4 regions of the Sporosarcina sp. YIM B06819 genome follow, and region 1 is predicted to be linked to each of the others. Evidence: riboswitches for the same ligand, from Rfam matches in the RefSeq annotation. Region 1 holds a riboswitch; each other region holds the start of a gene.

The links. Region 1 has a riboswitch for S-adenosylmethionine ahead of R2B72_RS03255 (O-acetylhomoserine aminocarboxypropyltransferase/cysteine synthase family protein). Riboswitches for the same ligand answer to the same signal wherever they lie in the genome.
Region 2: another riboswitch for S-adenosylmethionine. It lies ahead of metK (methionine adenosyltransferase); the one in region 1 lies ahead of R2B72_RS03255 (O-acetylhomoserine aminocarboxypropyltransferase/cysteine synthase family protein).
Region 3: another riboswitch for S-adenosylmethionine. It lies ahead of metA (homoserine O-acetyltransferase MetA); the one in region 1 lies ahead of R2B72_RS03255 (O-acetylhomoserine aminocarboxypropyltransferase/cysteine synthase family protein).
Region 4: another riboswitch for S-adenosylmethionine. It lies ahead of R2B72_RS17495 (methionine biosynthesis PLP-dependent protein); the one in region 1 lies ahead of R2B72_RS03255 (O-acetylhomoserine aminocarboxypropyltransferase/cysteine synthase family protein).

The regions. Positions count from the first base shown of each region.
Region 1 is NZ_JAWLIQ010000005.1:93,884-97,910, reverse strand. It holds gene R2B72_RS03260 (alpha/beta fold hydrolase) at 1-201, opposite strand, end outside; gene R2B72_RS03255 (O-acetylhomoserine aminocarboxypropyltransferase/cysteine synthase family protein) at 237-1,526, opposite strand; SAM riboswitch class I at 1,652-1,767, opposite strand; gene R2B72_RS03250 (glycerol-3-phosphate acyltransferase) at 1,912-2,538, shown strand; gene R2B72_RS03245 (metal-sensitive transcriptional regulator) at 2,553-2,816, opposite strand; gene R2B72_RS03240 (DUF2187 family protein) at 3,089-3,310, shown strand; gene R2B72_RS03235 (lysoplasmalogenase) at 3,454-4,027, shown strand, end outside.
Region 2 is NZ_JAWLIQ010000026.1:36,213-40,239, reverse strand. It holds gene pckA (phosphoenolpyruvate carboxykinase (ATP)) at 1-1,057, opposite strand, end outside; SAM riboswitch class I at 1,237-1,373, shown strand; gene metK (methionine adenosyltransferase) at 1,699-2,895, shown strand; gene R2B72_RS15665 (gamma carbonic anhydrase family protein) at 3,426-3,938, opposite strand.
Region 3 is NZ_JAWLIQ010000046.1:7,723-11,749, reverse strand. It holds partial or broken gene R2B72_RS18190 (BclA C-terminal domain-containing protein) at 1-570, shown strand, start outside; gene R2B72_RS18185 (hypothetical protein) at 880-1,587, opposite strand; gene metA (homoserine O-acetyltransferase MetA) at 1,648-2,556, opposite strand; SAM riboswitch class I at 2,658-2,766, opposite strand; gene R2B72_RS18175 (hypothetical protein) at 2,949-3,128, shown strand; gene R2B72_RS18170 (protein phosphatase 2C domain-containing protein) at 3,286-4,027, opposite strand, start outside.
Region 4 is NZ_JAWLIQ010000036.1:6,996-11,022, forward strand. It holds gene R2B72_RS17485 (bifunctional homocysteine S-methyltransferase/methylenetetrahydrofolate reductase) at 1-110, shown strand, start outside; gene metC (cystathionine beta-lyase) at 205-1,395, opposite strand; gene R2B72_RS17495 (methionine biosynthesis PLP-dependent protein) at 1,392-2,513, opposite strand; SAM riboswitch class I at 2,815-2,923, opposite strand; gene R2B72_RS17500 (AI-2E family transporter) at 2,998-4,026, opposite strand.

The DNA.
Region 1 (4,027 bases):
TTTCCCTCGACCTACAAGACCACTCCACCAACCTGGATTTTTATCTGTCCCTACGGTTTCTTGATTTCCCGTCAGCGCGTGACAAACAAGGACAGTTTGTGCCTCTGGTCTACCTATTCTTTCATAGGCTAGCTGGACATTCTCTAACAGAATGCCCGACTCCAATCGTAAGCTGCCAATGTTCACAATTCCTGTCCCCATGCTCATCACGCTCCTACTTTTTTTAACGGATATTTTTATACTTTAACTGGAACCGCCTTATCAATGGCCTGTGCAAGGTCCGCAATAATATCTTCTATCGCTTCCAAACCAACAGATAGACGAATCAATTCTTCTTTTACGCCTGCATTTTCAAGATCTTCAGCCGAAAGTTGCTGATGTGTCGTTGAAGCTGGGTGAATAATGAGTGATTTCGCGTCCCCAACGTTCGCAACATGCGACCAAATGTTAACATTATCAATCAAATTACGTCCCGCTTCACGTCCACCTTTAATACCAAATACGATAATCGATCCAAAGCCGTTTTTCAAATACTTTTTCGCATTGTCAGCTGAAGGATGATTTTCAAGACCTGTATACGTCACCCACTCTACTGACGGATGCTGCTCTAAATAATCAGCTACTTTAAGTGCGTTGGCATTATGCTTTTCTACACGTAAATGTAATGTTTCAAGTCCTTGTAAGAAAGCAAATGCATTGTCTGGGCTTAAGCATGGTCCAAAATCACGTAGCGCTTGAACGCGTAACTTTGTTGCAAATGCTGCACCCGCCGCATCGATACCATAACGAATACCATGATACGTTTCATCTGGCTCGGTGAAATCAGGGAACCTTCCTTGTGTCCAATCAAATTTCCCAGCATCAATCACGACACCGCCGATGGATGTCCCGTGTCCACCAATCCATTTTGTTGCGGAATGAATAACAACGTCTGCCCCAAATTCAATAGGGTTCGAACCATACGGTGATGGGAATGTATTGTCAATAAGTAATGGAAGCCCATTGTCATGCGCGATGTTCGCGACTGCTTCAATATCAAGCACATGAAGACTTGGGTTACCAATTGTCTCAGCAAAAATCGCCTTTGTTTTATCTGTAATGGCTGCGCGGAAGTTTTCAGGGTCCGTCGCATCCACAAACTTCACATGGATACCATAGCGTAGCAATGATACCGCGAATAAATTATAAGTACCACCGTACAAATTACTTGCAGCTACGATTTCATCCCCAGCACCTGCGATATTTAAAATCGAAAACGCAATAGCCGCCATTCCTGAAGATAATGCAACTGCTGCCGTTCCACCTTCCAATAAAGCAACACGCTTTTCAAAAACATCGACAGTTGGATTCATAATACGAGAATAGATATTGCCCGCTTCCTTCAAAGCAAACAAATTTTGTGCATGTTCCGTGTCACGAAATACGAAAGAAGTTGTTCTGTGAATTGGCACTGCACGTGAACCTGTTACTGGATCCGGCTCTTGGCCACCGTGTAGAAGAAGTGTTTCGGGTTGAAGTTTTGTCATTGTCATTACCTCCAATATTTTTTAGATGGCTATTGTGTACAGAGGCGTTGGGGATGTTTTAGAAATTAAAAAATAACCCCCTTCGCTTAACGCTAAGAAGAGGGTTACGCTTTCGCTTATTCCTCCTCTTATCTTTCAGACCGTTTGCACGAATCTGTAGGAAGTAGCACCTGTGCAAGTTAGTCACTTGCCGGTTGCCGGGCATCGCAGGGCCTAGTCCCTCCGCCGCTCTTGATAAGAGTTTGATTGATTTAGTTTTCTATCTTGTGAAGTAGTATAGGTGAATTCTTAATACAATGTCAAGTGTTTATTGAATTTATTTTCTGAAACTTAGGTTTACTCTATCATGTTATAATGGATGAATCACTAATTTGGGGGAATTGGTATGTGGTTGTGGGTTATAGGTGTGCTTCTTTGCGGATATGCAATTGGATGTTTGCACGGCTCGGTTGTTGCCCAGAAGATTTCTGGGGTTAATTTAAAAGAAACTGGGGTCAAGAATGCGGGTGCTTCGAATGCTGCGATTGTGTTGGGGAAAAAGTTCGGTGCGCTTGTTGCCGCAATTGATATTGGAAAAGGTGTATTGACTGTACTACTCGTACACTTTTTTGTAGCAAACGCGGAATTACCGGCAGAACATGTCTCATTGCTACTATTCTTGGCAGGTGCTGCAACAGTCATTGGTCATAACTTCCCGTTTTACATGCAGTTCAACGGTGGCAAAGGAACTGCGACGGTTATCGGCGTGCTACTCGCTCTCGATTGGCGCTTCGGGCTCGTTGGATTTGCCTTGTTGGTTATCGTTGCACTTGCGACTAATTTTTTAGTATTTGGCGTTTTGATGCTGTACGTTACATTCTTCACCTTGGCATTTTGGTCCGAGGGCTACTGGCCTGCTGTAATTGCAACTATATTATTCATGCTAGCTGTGTGGAAGCATATTGAGAACTTCCAGCGGATAAAAAAAGGTAGTGAGAAGCGAGTTTTGACAGTGCTTAAAAAGAAAAAATAAAAGAGTACGCTGTTTCAGCGACTCTTTACAAGTAAATCTACTGCTTCTTTGACGATATCCTCTTGCGTTCTTGCATCATTTTCGTCAAGCTGCTGAATGCACTCGATTAGATTAGAGCTAACGATGACGCCAATTGTTCTGTCAATTGCCGATCTTGAAGCAGATAGTTGGGTAATGACATCTTTACAATCTTTTTTGTCATCCATCATTTTCAATATGCCTTTAATCTGCCCTTCAATGCGTTTCAATCTATTCTTTACTTTATCATCGTATTCCATAATGGTTCGCTCCTTTCTTTTTTGCTTCACACACCGATGTTATACCCTGCCAGGTATACTGTCAAGACCTCTGCTTTCACTGTAAGAAATCCCGTCAGAATCGGTATTCCTGCAAATTCCGTAAAAATATGGTATACTAGTTAGTAGACAACTTGTGATCTATCATTTTTTTTGAGTTGTGTTTCATCTTTTACGCCTCGCTTAGGATTTGACCTAAGCATTTTTTTACTTTTAGAAGGCAAAGATGAAAATAAACACTAGGGGGAATTCGAATGGCTTTTCCACGCAAGGAAAAAGATGTATCGGATTTTGTCGCAGCGCGCAAAATCGATGAAGAGATTTCGTTTGTCCGCAATGACCATGAAGTCAATGGTACTATTTTCAAAATTCTCGAGAACTCTGTGATTGTTGAGATTTCATCAATAGACGCCGAACGTATTGGTGCTGCGTCCAATCTTACAGTTGTTGCACATAAGAATTATTCAGTCGTCTGACGATTTTTTATCGACTGCCTGTTACCAGAGAACTTTCCTGGTAACAGGCAGTTTTTTCTTTGGGAGTAAACTGAGTTATCTATAATCTAAGAAGGATTTTCTTTCCCATTTCCCGAAAGTAACAAAAGAAAGGGGTTGAATCCATGATTCAAAAACTATTACTCGGTGCCATTACGATTATGGGTGCCATCTACATTTTCTTCATTCCATCAGATCCAGTCGGATTCAAGATTTTCATGAAATTAATTCCAATGGCACTCATCATTCTGTTTGCATTGACAACCCGAACACTATTTTCTCGTACATATAAACGGATTGTTATACTGGGACTCTCTATCTCTATGATAGCAGACGGCGTCATCTATTGGTTCATGATTGGGCTCATTACATTTTTCATCGCACATATTTTTTACATTGTTGCTTTCCGGCATATGAGTCGCAAACCAATGCCCCTTTGGGCGGCGATTCCGCTTCTTCTGTACGGGATAGCTATGGCTATTTGGCTAGCCGGATCGCAATTCACGGCTGGACAAACTGTGCTAGGCATTGCCATTATCGCCTATATTTGCGTCATTACAACAATGGGCTGGATGGCGATTCGCACACGCTTGCCACTGGCGATTATCGGCGCACTGCTATTCATGTTCTCAGATTCTGTTCTTGCAATCGACCGATTTATTTACGCCATTCCATTCCGTGATGCACTTGTCATGATGT
Region 2 (4,027 bases), on a different contig from region 1:
ACACGCCGAATGCGTCCGCCGTTAAGAAAATAATCGTTTTCGGATGACCCGCAACAGAAGGATCGACGATATTATCGATGGCTTGAATTGGGTAAGCTGCACGTGTATTTTCAGTTAATGAACCATCATTGTAATCAGGAATACGAGTATCTGGATCGACAACAACATTTTCCAAAACCGCACCGAAACGAATAGCACCAAAGATTTCAGGTTCTTTTTCTTGTGATAAATTAATGCATTTCGCGTAGCAACCGCCTTCAATATTGAAGACACCATCATCAGACCAACCATGCTCATCGTCACCGATTAGCTTACGATCTGCATCGGCAGAAAGCGTTGTTTTCCCTGTGCCAGAAAGACCAAAGAACAAAGCAACATCGCCTTCTTCCCCAACGTTTGCGGAGCAATGCATCGGCATAATGTCGTTTTCAGGAAGTAGGTAGTTCATGATAGAGAAGATTGATTTTTTCATTTCACCGGCGTATTCAGTTCCGCCTATTAAAACAATGCGTTTTTCCATTGACACAATGATGAATGTCTCAGAATTAGTGCCGTCAATAGCTGGATCTGCTTTGAAGGTAGGAGCTGAAACGATTGTGAATTGTGCTTCATGTGTCTGCAATTCTTCTTGAGTTGGACGGATGAATAAGTTATGAACGAACAGGTTATGCCATGCAAATTCATTGACGACTTGAATAGCAAGGCGTGAAGCGGGATCAGCACCGGCAAACCCTTTGAAGACAAACAGCTCATCACGTTCTTTCAAATGGTTAATGACTTTGCTATATAATGAATCGAAAATAGCTGATGAGATTGGGCGATTGACGCTGCCCCAATCGATTTTATCTTTAGAGGAGGCTTCTTCGACGATGTATTTATCCTTCGGAGAGCGACCTGTATACTTGCCTGTTTGTGCCGTAACTGCACCATCTGCAGTTAATTGTGCTTCTCCGCGCGCTGTTGCTTTTTCAACTAGTTGTGGAACAGAAAGCTGTAAGTTGACATTTTTACCTAAAAGGAGATCCTTAAGTTTGTCGTTCATTTTAGCTGATATCATAGTCATGTACCATCCTTTTCGTGTGGTCCCATTCAGTGGGTGACATCACATTTTTAATTAGTATAACACATTAAGAATAATAGTCTATACTAATACGAACTGCAACTAATTATATGCCACTAATCAAATTTAATTGACAAAAATCGATATTTTACGTAGTATGGATAGTTGAACGGATACTCTTATCCCGAGCTGGTGGAGGGGTCAGGCCCTATGAAACCCGGCAACCTGCAAAGACATGTTTGTCTGCGCGAAGGTGCCAAACCTGTAGCAAGGTATTTATCTGGAGACGGATTAATATTTTGTATGATAAGAGTGAAAGGTGCTTTCGAAATCATGCCCTTCACTCATGTAGTTTATACGTGAGTGAAGGGCTTTTATCTTTGTTCAGCAGGTATACAATACCTGCTGAACAAAGATAAAGCCTCCGGCGGATGTCACAAATTTTGAAGGGAGTTAATTGCGTGAGCGCAATTCAAAATTTGGACGCAATTACGCCGAGGCGTAATTGATTTTATATGATATCGCCCTTTATCCTCGTGTATAGAGCTCGCAATGGCTTGTAGTCTATTTTTTTAAGGACTCTACATGGGACATATGAGTACCGTATCAATCTCGTAGGATATAAGGAGGAAGTAAAAATGACAAATCGTCGATTATTTACATCAGAATCAGTAACTGAGGGACATCCAGATAAAATGTGTGACCAGATTTCGGATGCTATTTTAGATGCAATTTTAATGGAAGATCCAAATGCACGCGTGGCGTGTGAAACAACAATTACAACTGGACTTGTCTTAGTGGCAGGGGAAATCACAACAACTACTTATGTGGATATTCCAAAAGTAGTGCGTGAAACGGTGAAAGAAATTGGCTACACACGTGCAAAATTTGGTTTTGACTGGGAAACATCAGCAGTCCTTACTGCGATTGACGAACAATCAGCTGACATTGCTGCGGGCGTTGACCAAGCACTTGAAGCACGCGAAGGTTCTATGACAGACGATGAACTTGAAGCAATTGGTGCAGGTGACCAAGGGTTGATGTTCGGTTATGCTTGTAATGAAACACCAGAATTGATGCCGTTACCAATCAGTTTGGCACATAAATTGTCACGTCGTCTTGCACAAGTGCGTAAAGAGGAAACGCTAGATTACTTGCGCCCTGATGGGAAAACGCAAGTAACAGTTGAGTATGATGAACAGAATAATCCAGTTCGAATCGATACAATCGTCATTTCAACGCAACATCACCCAGAAGTGACGCTTGAGAAAATTCAACATGACATAAAGGAAGTTGTCATTGACGTGGTTGTACCAGCGGAATTGATTGATAACAACACGAAATACTTTATTAACCCAACAGGCCGTTTTGTGATTGGTGGACCACAAGGTGATGCGGGTCTAACAGGCCGCAAGATTATCGTGGACACATACGGTGGCTATGCACGTCACGGTGGCGGTGCATTCTCTGGGAAAGATGCAACAAAAGTGGACCGTTCCGCTTCATATGCAGCTCGTTATGTGGCGAAAAATATCGTTGCTGCCGGACTTGCAGACCGTTGTGAAGTCCAACTTGCTTACGCAATCGGCGTAGCACAACCTGTATCGATTTCGATTGATACATTCGGAACAGGCACAGTAGCAGAAAGTAAATTGGTGGAGCTTGTACGTGGATTATTCGATCTTCGTCCAGCTGGCATCATCAAAATGCTTGACCTACGTCGTCCAATTTATAAACAAACAGCTGCTTATGGTCACTTTGGTCGTACAGACATCGAATTGCCATGGGAGCAAACAGATAGAGCTGCAGCTTTGAAAGAGCAAGCGGCGCAGTAATTGACATGGAAAAAGCACAGTGAGTGGGTAGAACCCGCTTGCTGTGCTTTTTTTAATATAAAACTGGCCCATATGGTAAGGTAAAACTATTCTGATTATATTTCGTATATATTAATAGGAAATACGAATAAAAGTGTGAAAGAAGCGGCTGAAGGCGGATAAAATCATACGTCTTGTTTAGACTTTACTGGTAACCGTGGTTTTTGCTTCAATGTTCATTACTGCTACAGACAGTAAAATCGTCATATCTATTATCCAGAACACTTCTTAAAGTGTATCAAGTAGGTTGGGTGGATTGATTTGGATCATTGTTGTGATGTTATTAATCCTGCATAAACCTAAGCCTAAGCTTGAATAATGAGCTAGCCTAGAGTAAGAAACTTCAACTAAAAAGGAGAAATCATGATGTCACTCAGTTTTATCGGCTTGGTTTTATTACTAGGCGTTGTTGTATTTATTGTTTTAATCGCTTTAGTCATTTTATTATTCATCAAAAAGTAAGAGCCATCCAATCACGGACGGCTTTTTCGTCATTTCTGCAATCCTTTATAATACTGCCCTTTTTCAGCATACTCACGCACAATGCGTTCCATATCCTTGCGATCCTCATCATTCAGCTCACGCACAACTTTAACAGGGGAACCGAACGCTAATGAGTTGGCTGGAATTTTCTTGCCTGGTGGAACTAAGCTACCAGCCCCGATGAATGCGCCTTCTCCAATTTCAGCCCCATCTAAAACGATAGAACCCATGCCAACGAGTGCACCTTTTTTTACTGTACAGCTATGTAGCGTGACCTGATGACCAATTGTCACTTCGTCCTCTAAAATGAGTGGGAACTGTGGGCTTTGGTGAAGACAACATAGATCTTGAATGTTTACTTTACGTCCGATAATGGTGGGTGAAACGTCGCCGCGAATGACGGTATTGAACCAGATTGTCGACTCAGGTCCAATCGTGACATCACCTGTAATGGTTGTATAGTCTGCGATGAAAACGGATGGATCAATCACCGGTGCTTTATCTTTAAATGGGTAGATCAATGTATTCTCCTCTTTTCTCTGTATCGTGTATAATTATCTTAACAAACTTCAAGTTTATCTTCATTCATCAGGCGTTCAACCGCACGATG
Region 3 (4,027 bases), on a different contig from region 1:
GCTGGCGCTGACGGAGCTGACGGACTAACTGGACCTGCTGGCGCTGATGGCGCTGACGGAGCTGATGGACCACCTGGACCTGCTGGGGCGACCGGGGCAACGGGAGTGGCTGGCGATATTGGACTAACTGGACCGACTGGCGCAACGGGAGCAGCTGGTGGATTATCCGAATTCGGATATATTTACAACCTAACCGCTAGAACGGTAGCTATAGAGGAAGATGTTATTTTTGACTCAAACGGAATAATAACACCTGGGATTACACATTCTCTAGGATCTACTGAAATAGTAGTTACTACTTCGGGAAACTACGAAGTTACTTTCTCCGTGTCGGGTACAGAACCCAACCAATTCGCATTATTCTTAAATGGCGCAATAATTGCAGGAACAGTTTATGGTTCAGGTGCAGGCACGCAGCAAAACAACGGTCAGGTTATAATCACCATGTCAGCTGGAGACGTACTAACTCTTCGAAATCATTCGTCTTCAGCAGCCGTTACCCTTGCTTCTACCATTGGAGGCACACAAGAAAACGTAAACGCTTCTATTGTTATTAAATTATTAAGTTAGCCCTTACTGAATATAGAACTCTCACAAGATCAAAGTGAAGCTAATAGGCACTTTCCAAGCTTTTGATTAAGTAAATTGAACGAATTAGTGATTGATTCTTGTTAATATCATTATTCAAGCACTACTCTAACAATACAGAAGTTTAGTATCTGGTAGATATATGATCCTATGGAGGTGAATTCCTGTAGGGTCTTTTTCTATTGTATATAGTTAAAACACTAAAATTAAAAAATTCTAAACTAAGAGTACTTAGATTACTCTAGTTTAGGATACTATGTTAAAAGTGTGCCTCATTGGGTTGTATACTCTTCACTCAGAACTTTTCTGTTTCTCTTCAGGCTTCGGATTCATCCAGAATCGTGACATTTGTTGTTCAGGGTTCGTCAAATTTTTTGTAAGATAGGAAGTTGTCAACGTATAGCTATTTTCTATTTTTTCCGTCAAGTAATTGGTACGCTCGTAAAGAATGCCTCTGAGATAATCCAACTGCCTAACCATTTTCTCTATCATACTTTCTTGGTTGTCTAGCCTACTACTAACAACTTTTTGAGCATCCTCTTGTTGTAAAATACGATCAGCTAATTGCTGTTGCTGGTTCAATTGCTCATTCATTTTAATAGCCATTTCTTTCGTTGATTCACTAACTTGCATCCTGAACTCCCGATCCACTGCTTGTTCACGCGCCAACATCAGATGGAATTTTTGCTGTTTATCATCGAGTCCCGCCAACGATTTCGTGATATTCCTTTCAAATTTCTCATACTGAAAATTATTATTATGCAGTTCATTCAAACGGGTATGGATTGTTGTAATTTGATTTTCCTGTGACTTTTTTTGTTGTTGTAGAAGTAGCTCCAAATCACGAATATGACGATTAAGCATAGCATTTTCTTCATGCCGCTCCTGCATCCACTGCGTTAACGAATCTATTCTCGAATGGCCTTGATTATGCTCTACAAGATTTTTGTCATTATTGAAAACATCCGAATGACTCTGACTGTTAATAAATAAACCCATTGCCTAGGCCCCCTTGTCGTACTATCTTATGCAAATGACGACAAGGCGGTTAGCAAGAGTTTACTCCCAGACATACGGTGTTTCTTGATAGACATAATAATTCAACCAATTGGAGAAGAGCAAGTGGGTATGCGAACGCCATGTATTTAATGGCTCTTCGTTTGGATCATTATTCGGGAAATAATTCGCTGGTGGATCAATTTCGATACCTTTTTGAAGATCCCGTGCATATTCTTCTGCAAGCGTCGTTGCATCGTACTCAAAATGACCGGTAATCATAATATGTTTATTATCATTGGAAATGATAATAAACGCACCCGCATCCTCAGACTTCGCAAGTAGATGCAAGCGAGGGTCATTTTCGATTTCCTCCACAGAAACTGCTGTATAACGTGAATGTGGCGCTCTAAATTCGTCATTAAAACCGCGGGCCAAATTGATGGTTGGGTCAGATAGGCGATGAGTATATACACCCGAGCATTTCTTCGACAAATCAAATTTATCAATTCCATAATGATGATATAGCGCTGCTTGTGCACCCCAACAAATATGCAACACGGACGTCACATTGTCTTTTGACCAGTCCATAATCTCCTTCATTTCATCCCAATAATTCACATCTTCAAATTTCAAATGCTCAATTGGTGCCCCTGTAATAATCATGCCATCGAAACGACGATGTTTGACATGCTCAAATGTTGTATAAAATTTGTCCAAGTGAGATTTGCTAATGTTTTTCGATTCATGGGTCGCCATATTCATAAACGTCACATCCACTTGCAATGGTGTATTACCTAATAAGCGCAAAAGTTGCAGCTCTGTTCGTTCTTTTTCCGGCATTAAATTCAAAATAATAATATTCATTGGCCGAATGTCTTGGGACGTTGCACGTTCCTCATCCATGACAAATATTTTTTCCTTTTTCAATAATTCTCCGGCGGGCAATTGTTTAGGTATGTTGATTGGCATCGTTACTCTCTCCTTTTTTCATTCTAATTATGTATGTTGAGCACAAAGAAAAATCCTCTTTTCTATAGGATAAGAAAAGAGGATTGGCTTTAGGCTCTCAGTTCTTATCTCTCAAGACAAAAAGTCCTGTTGGAGGTAGCACCTTTCTGATAACGTCAGAGGTTGCTGAAGCTTCATCGGGCCATATCCCTCAGCTTCTCTTGATAAGAGTATTCAGTTTGTTTCTATTATACGCTTAAACAATATATTGTAAACAGTCTTTTTATTTTCGCGGTGAAAGTCACGGAAACTATCATGTTTTTCATGTTTATTCATACATCTTTCGCCGAATAAAATCACCCTTTTGGAGCCATATTAACATCGTACTACATGTTTGAAAGGAGTTTTTTTTCATGGGAAGAGACAACAAACAAGGTAGCACCAACAATTCGCGTTCATTACCCCAAACGCCGAAAAGGCAAAAGATTCAACCGGGAGACATGAAAGAAGAAATGGCACGTGAGTTTGAAGAATTGAGCAATTTTAAGCCCAAGCGGGAGCGCATGATTCCAAACGAACGGAAAAGAAAGTGACACATTTTTTAGCGAAGATAGCACCTAACTTACCATGAAAAAGACGATACCCCGCGCAGCGAGATTAGCTGACGTGGGGTATTCTTTCTCTCCAACCTATATAATTTTAATTTATTTCCATAGTTTCCATGTAATTCATGCCCATTATTTTGTTCCTTCATCCCTTGTAATCACTCGGGATGCTTCCTTCCTTCTCCACTTCCACAGCCCAAGAAATTATTGTCGTGCTGTCCCGCACATTTTGTCTTTCAATCTCCATCAACATTTGTGAAATACTTTCATCAATCGCTTCTTCATTCAACGCTTCGACCAAATTTTTCGGATTTGCATAAGGTTCGCCTGGACATTCTACCAAGCCATCTGTTGTCATGAAAATGTGGTTTGTCCCTTTTCTTAATTCCCTTGTCCCAGATGTATAGCATGGAACAAGTTTTTCAAATGTATTCACTTGTCCGATCCACTCGAAAAACTGCCGTTGATTCAGTTGAAATTGGTTGAGGGCAATTAATTCTCGATGCAATAAATAGACCAAGCAGTCTCCGACGGAAAACCACCATAAGTAGTTATCTTTCCTTACGACGACAAGGCAAGCCGTTTCTCCCGTGACATTTCTACATGCTGCCAAAAGTTTATCGGATTGAAAGATTTTAAGTAGCTTGTCTTCCAGTTGTTTAAACTTTGGAGGGCCTCCCATTGATAAGATAGCTGACAAGCCTTCCTTATGTTCTTGGAATGTACGAATAACAAGTTCCGCGCTTTCGGCACTTTTATGTGCATCGAGAATAGCTGCGAATTCCCAGTCATCAGTCTGCCAGACGATGCAACCGTCCTCATTCTTTGTTTGCCCCACTGATGAATTACCACCAAAACGCCCCACTGCTATACGATTTATCCACCGA
Region 4 (4,027 bases), on a different contig from region 1:
TAGAGCATTTCCATGGCATATACTTAATCACACCGTTTATGCGCTATGATATGACGGTCGATTTGACAGAATATATCAATGAAAAAGTGAGCGCTGGTGTTCACGCATAATCAGGTAAATCGGCTATGGCGGTCATAAATGTAGCTGTGCCAATTACAAACCCCCTTGTAAATGGATGGTCCATTTACAAGGGGGTTTATGTGTTTACAATGGACTCTTAGCCGTTGCTAATTTCTCCGCAACTTGTAAGGCTTGATCAAAATCAGCTATCAAATCATCGACATGCTCAAGGCCAACTGAAAAGCGTAGTAGACCATCTGTAATACCACGTTTTTCCCGTTCAGCTTTTGGCATAGCAGCGTGAGACATTTGTGCTGGATAGGATAGAATCGATTCAACTCCACCTAGACTAACCGCGAAAACAGGGATTTTGACGTTTTCAACAAACGCTTTTGCTGTCTCTCTGCTCGGCAAACGGAATGACAATACAGCACCTGCACTTGTTGATTGTTTGGCGTGGATCGCGTGACCTGGATGACTGGCTAAACCAGGGTAAAACACTTCCTCTACTAATGCATGTTTATCCAAATAGGTTGCGATTTTAGCAGCAGAGGCAGTTGACTGCGTGAAGCGAGCACCCAATGTTTTGATGCCTTGAATGAGTGCATAGGAATCTTGCGCACCTAAAATAGCACCGAAAGAATTTTGAATGAAAGCCAAACGATTGCCAAGCGCCTCATCCTTTGTGACAGCTAGACCTGCAATAATATCACTATGCCCCGACAAAAACTTCGTTGCACTATGCAGAACGATATCGACACCAAGATCGAGTGGACGCTGATAAAGAGGTGACATGAATGTATTATCAAGGAATGTTAAGCAATTATGCGCTTTGGCTATGTTGACCACAGCTTCAATATCCGTAATGCCAAGACGTGGATTGGACGGTGTTTCGATATAAATCAATTTCGTATTCGGTTGGATAGCTTGTTTGACAGCTTCCAAATCACCTAAGTCAACAAAAGTATGGTCGATACGAAACTTTGTTAATACCTCGGTAACAAAGCGAAATGTTCCGCCGTAGACATCTTCTGTTATGACAATATGATCGTCGGCAGACAATAGCATGAATGCGGAAGAAATTGCGGCAATGCCAGAAGCAAATGCTAGCCCTCTTGCGCCACCTTCTAAAGCTGCAATCGTTTTTTCCAAAGCTTCTCTTGTTGGATTGCCTGAACGGCTATAATCATAAGGACCAAATGTATCAAAGCTACTTTGATGGAATGTAGAAGACAAGTAAATCGGAACATTTACAGCACCTGTTTTTTGCTCGAAATCTCCACGTGTCGATGCGTGGATAATCGTTGTTTCTAAGCGTTCTTCACGTGAACTCATAGCTGTGGCACCTCACTTTTTAATGAAGCAAATACTTGTTTCAAATCGGCAATCAAATCATCCGTATCCTCTACCCCAACTGAAAAGCGTAACAGGCTGTTACAAACACCGCGACGTAGGCGTTCTTCCAATGGAATGTCGGCATGTGTTTGTGTTGCTGGATAAGTAATAAAGCTTTCCACGCCGCCAAGACTTTCAGCGAATGTAATGAGTTGCAGGTTTTCAAGAAATTGTCCAACCCACTCGCTTTCTTGCAGACGGAATGATAGCATGCCACCTTTTCCTGGATACAGCACGTCTTTGACAAGTGGTTCATTTTCCAAGAAATCCACAATGATTTTCGCATTCGCATCATGCTGCTTCATGCGCAAGTGAAGTGTTTTTAATCCACGGACGATTAACCATGAATCGAAAGGCGATAGCACAGCACCGATTGCGTTATGGTTCGAACCAAGTTTTGCACAAAGCTCCTCACCTTGTGCCACGACCAACCCTGCAAGCACATCATTATGTCCCCCAATATATTTCGTTGCGCTATGTAGGACGATATCAGCACCAAGTTCAATTGGTCTTTGGAAATACGGTGTGTAAAATGTATTGTCAACAATCAGTAGTAAGTCATATTTTTTAGCAAGTTCTGCATACTGAGCGATATCCGTTTCCTGCATTAAAGGATTCGTAGGTGTTTCAATGAAGAGAGCTTTTGTCTTAGCTGTAATCAATTTCTCCGTTTCGTGAACATCCGTAAAATCGGAGTACGACGTCGTAATACCATAGACATCTGCATAATAGTCGAGTAGGCGGTACGTTCCACCATAAATATCTTCCGGCCCAATCAATGCATCGCCTGAACGGAATAGAGAGAGTACTAATTGAATCGCAGCCATGCCTGAACTACAAGCATAGCCCTGATCTCCGCCTTCTAAATTAGCAATGCCTTCTTCTAAAATGGAACGCGTTGGATTTTTCGTCCGAGAGTAATCATAGCCAGTCGATTGACCAAGACCATCATGCTTGTAAGCTGTCGATAAATAAATAGGCGGGTTCACAGCACCCGTTTTTAGATCACTATTATTTCCTAGTTGTACAAGTCGTGTATCAAAACTTTTATTTGTCATTTTTTATCATCCTTTTTAATTTAATCAATTACGTCTTGGCGTAATTTCGTCCGAATTTTGAATTGTGCTTGAGGCATACAGGGAGGAATTGCAGTTCATTCCTCCTCGGGTGGAAGGATTGAACTGCATCCTTCCTTGTAGGTCATGCAGTCGTCGCGAACTTAGACTGCCTTCGTAACTCCCTTCAAAATTTGTTACATCCGCCGGAGGCTTAATTTGAATCGGCAGTGGGCTTTTGCCGATTCAAATTAAAAAAAGGACCCTCTAGTAGAAGAGGGCCCTCAAAAATATGAAGTCAATCTTCTCATCTGCAAGACGTTTACCGTCTAGTAGGAATTAGCACCATATCCTGAAATAGGCTGGTTGCTGAGACATCGTCGGGCCACTCCCTCCGTCTCTCTTGATAAGAATACAATTATTAAATTGTTAGAAAACATTAATTTATCCAACTCTATCATGTTATGAAAAAAAAGACAAGGGATTATCAATCCGCCTTGTCTTTTTTGATGATGGGGTCTTTATTCGTGACATCTAGAACGTCCAACAGGAAAACAAACACAGGAATCCCGATGATCAATCCCCAGACGCCGAAGAATTGTTGTGAAAAAATAAGCACGATGAACGTGTAAAAAACAGGCAAATCCGTTTTGGAGGACATGAGTTTCGGATTTAAAATATAAGCTTCAATAGCATGAATAATCATGACCGCTACAATTAAGTAGACGACTTTGAGTACACCACCAATGGTAAAAGCAATAAGTGTGAGTGGCACCATTGAAATAATGACGCCGGCAACTGGGATGAGCCCTAAGAAGAATACCATGATGGCTAATCCGATGATTTGCGGGAACCCGAGTACCATCAAGACAATCACTGACAAAAATGTATTCACAATTGCAATGATGAACTGTGCTTCAATCACTTTGCCAAATGTACGTGAAAACTTTTTGCCGAAGAACTCAATTTCATAATAAAATGGAGCTACTTTACTTTGTTTGAACTTATCAGTGAATTCAATTAAACGTGGTTTTTCCAATAGGAAAAATAAGCTTAATAGTAAGGCAATCAATACTTGAACACTTGTTTTACTAATATCTGTGAAAGATACTAATAGGAATGTAAATCCGTTTTCTATATAAGCGGTAATTTTCTCGCTAGAAATAAAGGATTCAATAAAGTGAATTAAGGGATTGTCGTGTGATTGTGTAGAAAAGTTCGTAATTTGTTTGATTAACTGGCTGATTTCGAGTGAGATAATTGGTAAATATTTAACAAGCCCTGCGGTTAGTAGACCAACAATCGTGGTATAGAGTAGGATAACAAGTATTTTTCGATTTATTTGGACGCGTTTAGCTGTAAACTCCATAAGTCGATTCATTAAAAATGCAAAAATAAATGTTAGCAAAATTAAATTCATCATGCTTCTTACGCTGTATAGAATGAAGATCATCAAACCGAAAATAATAACGCGCTTTACTCCTTTATTTCTAAAGAAATCAGTAATCACTTCCATA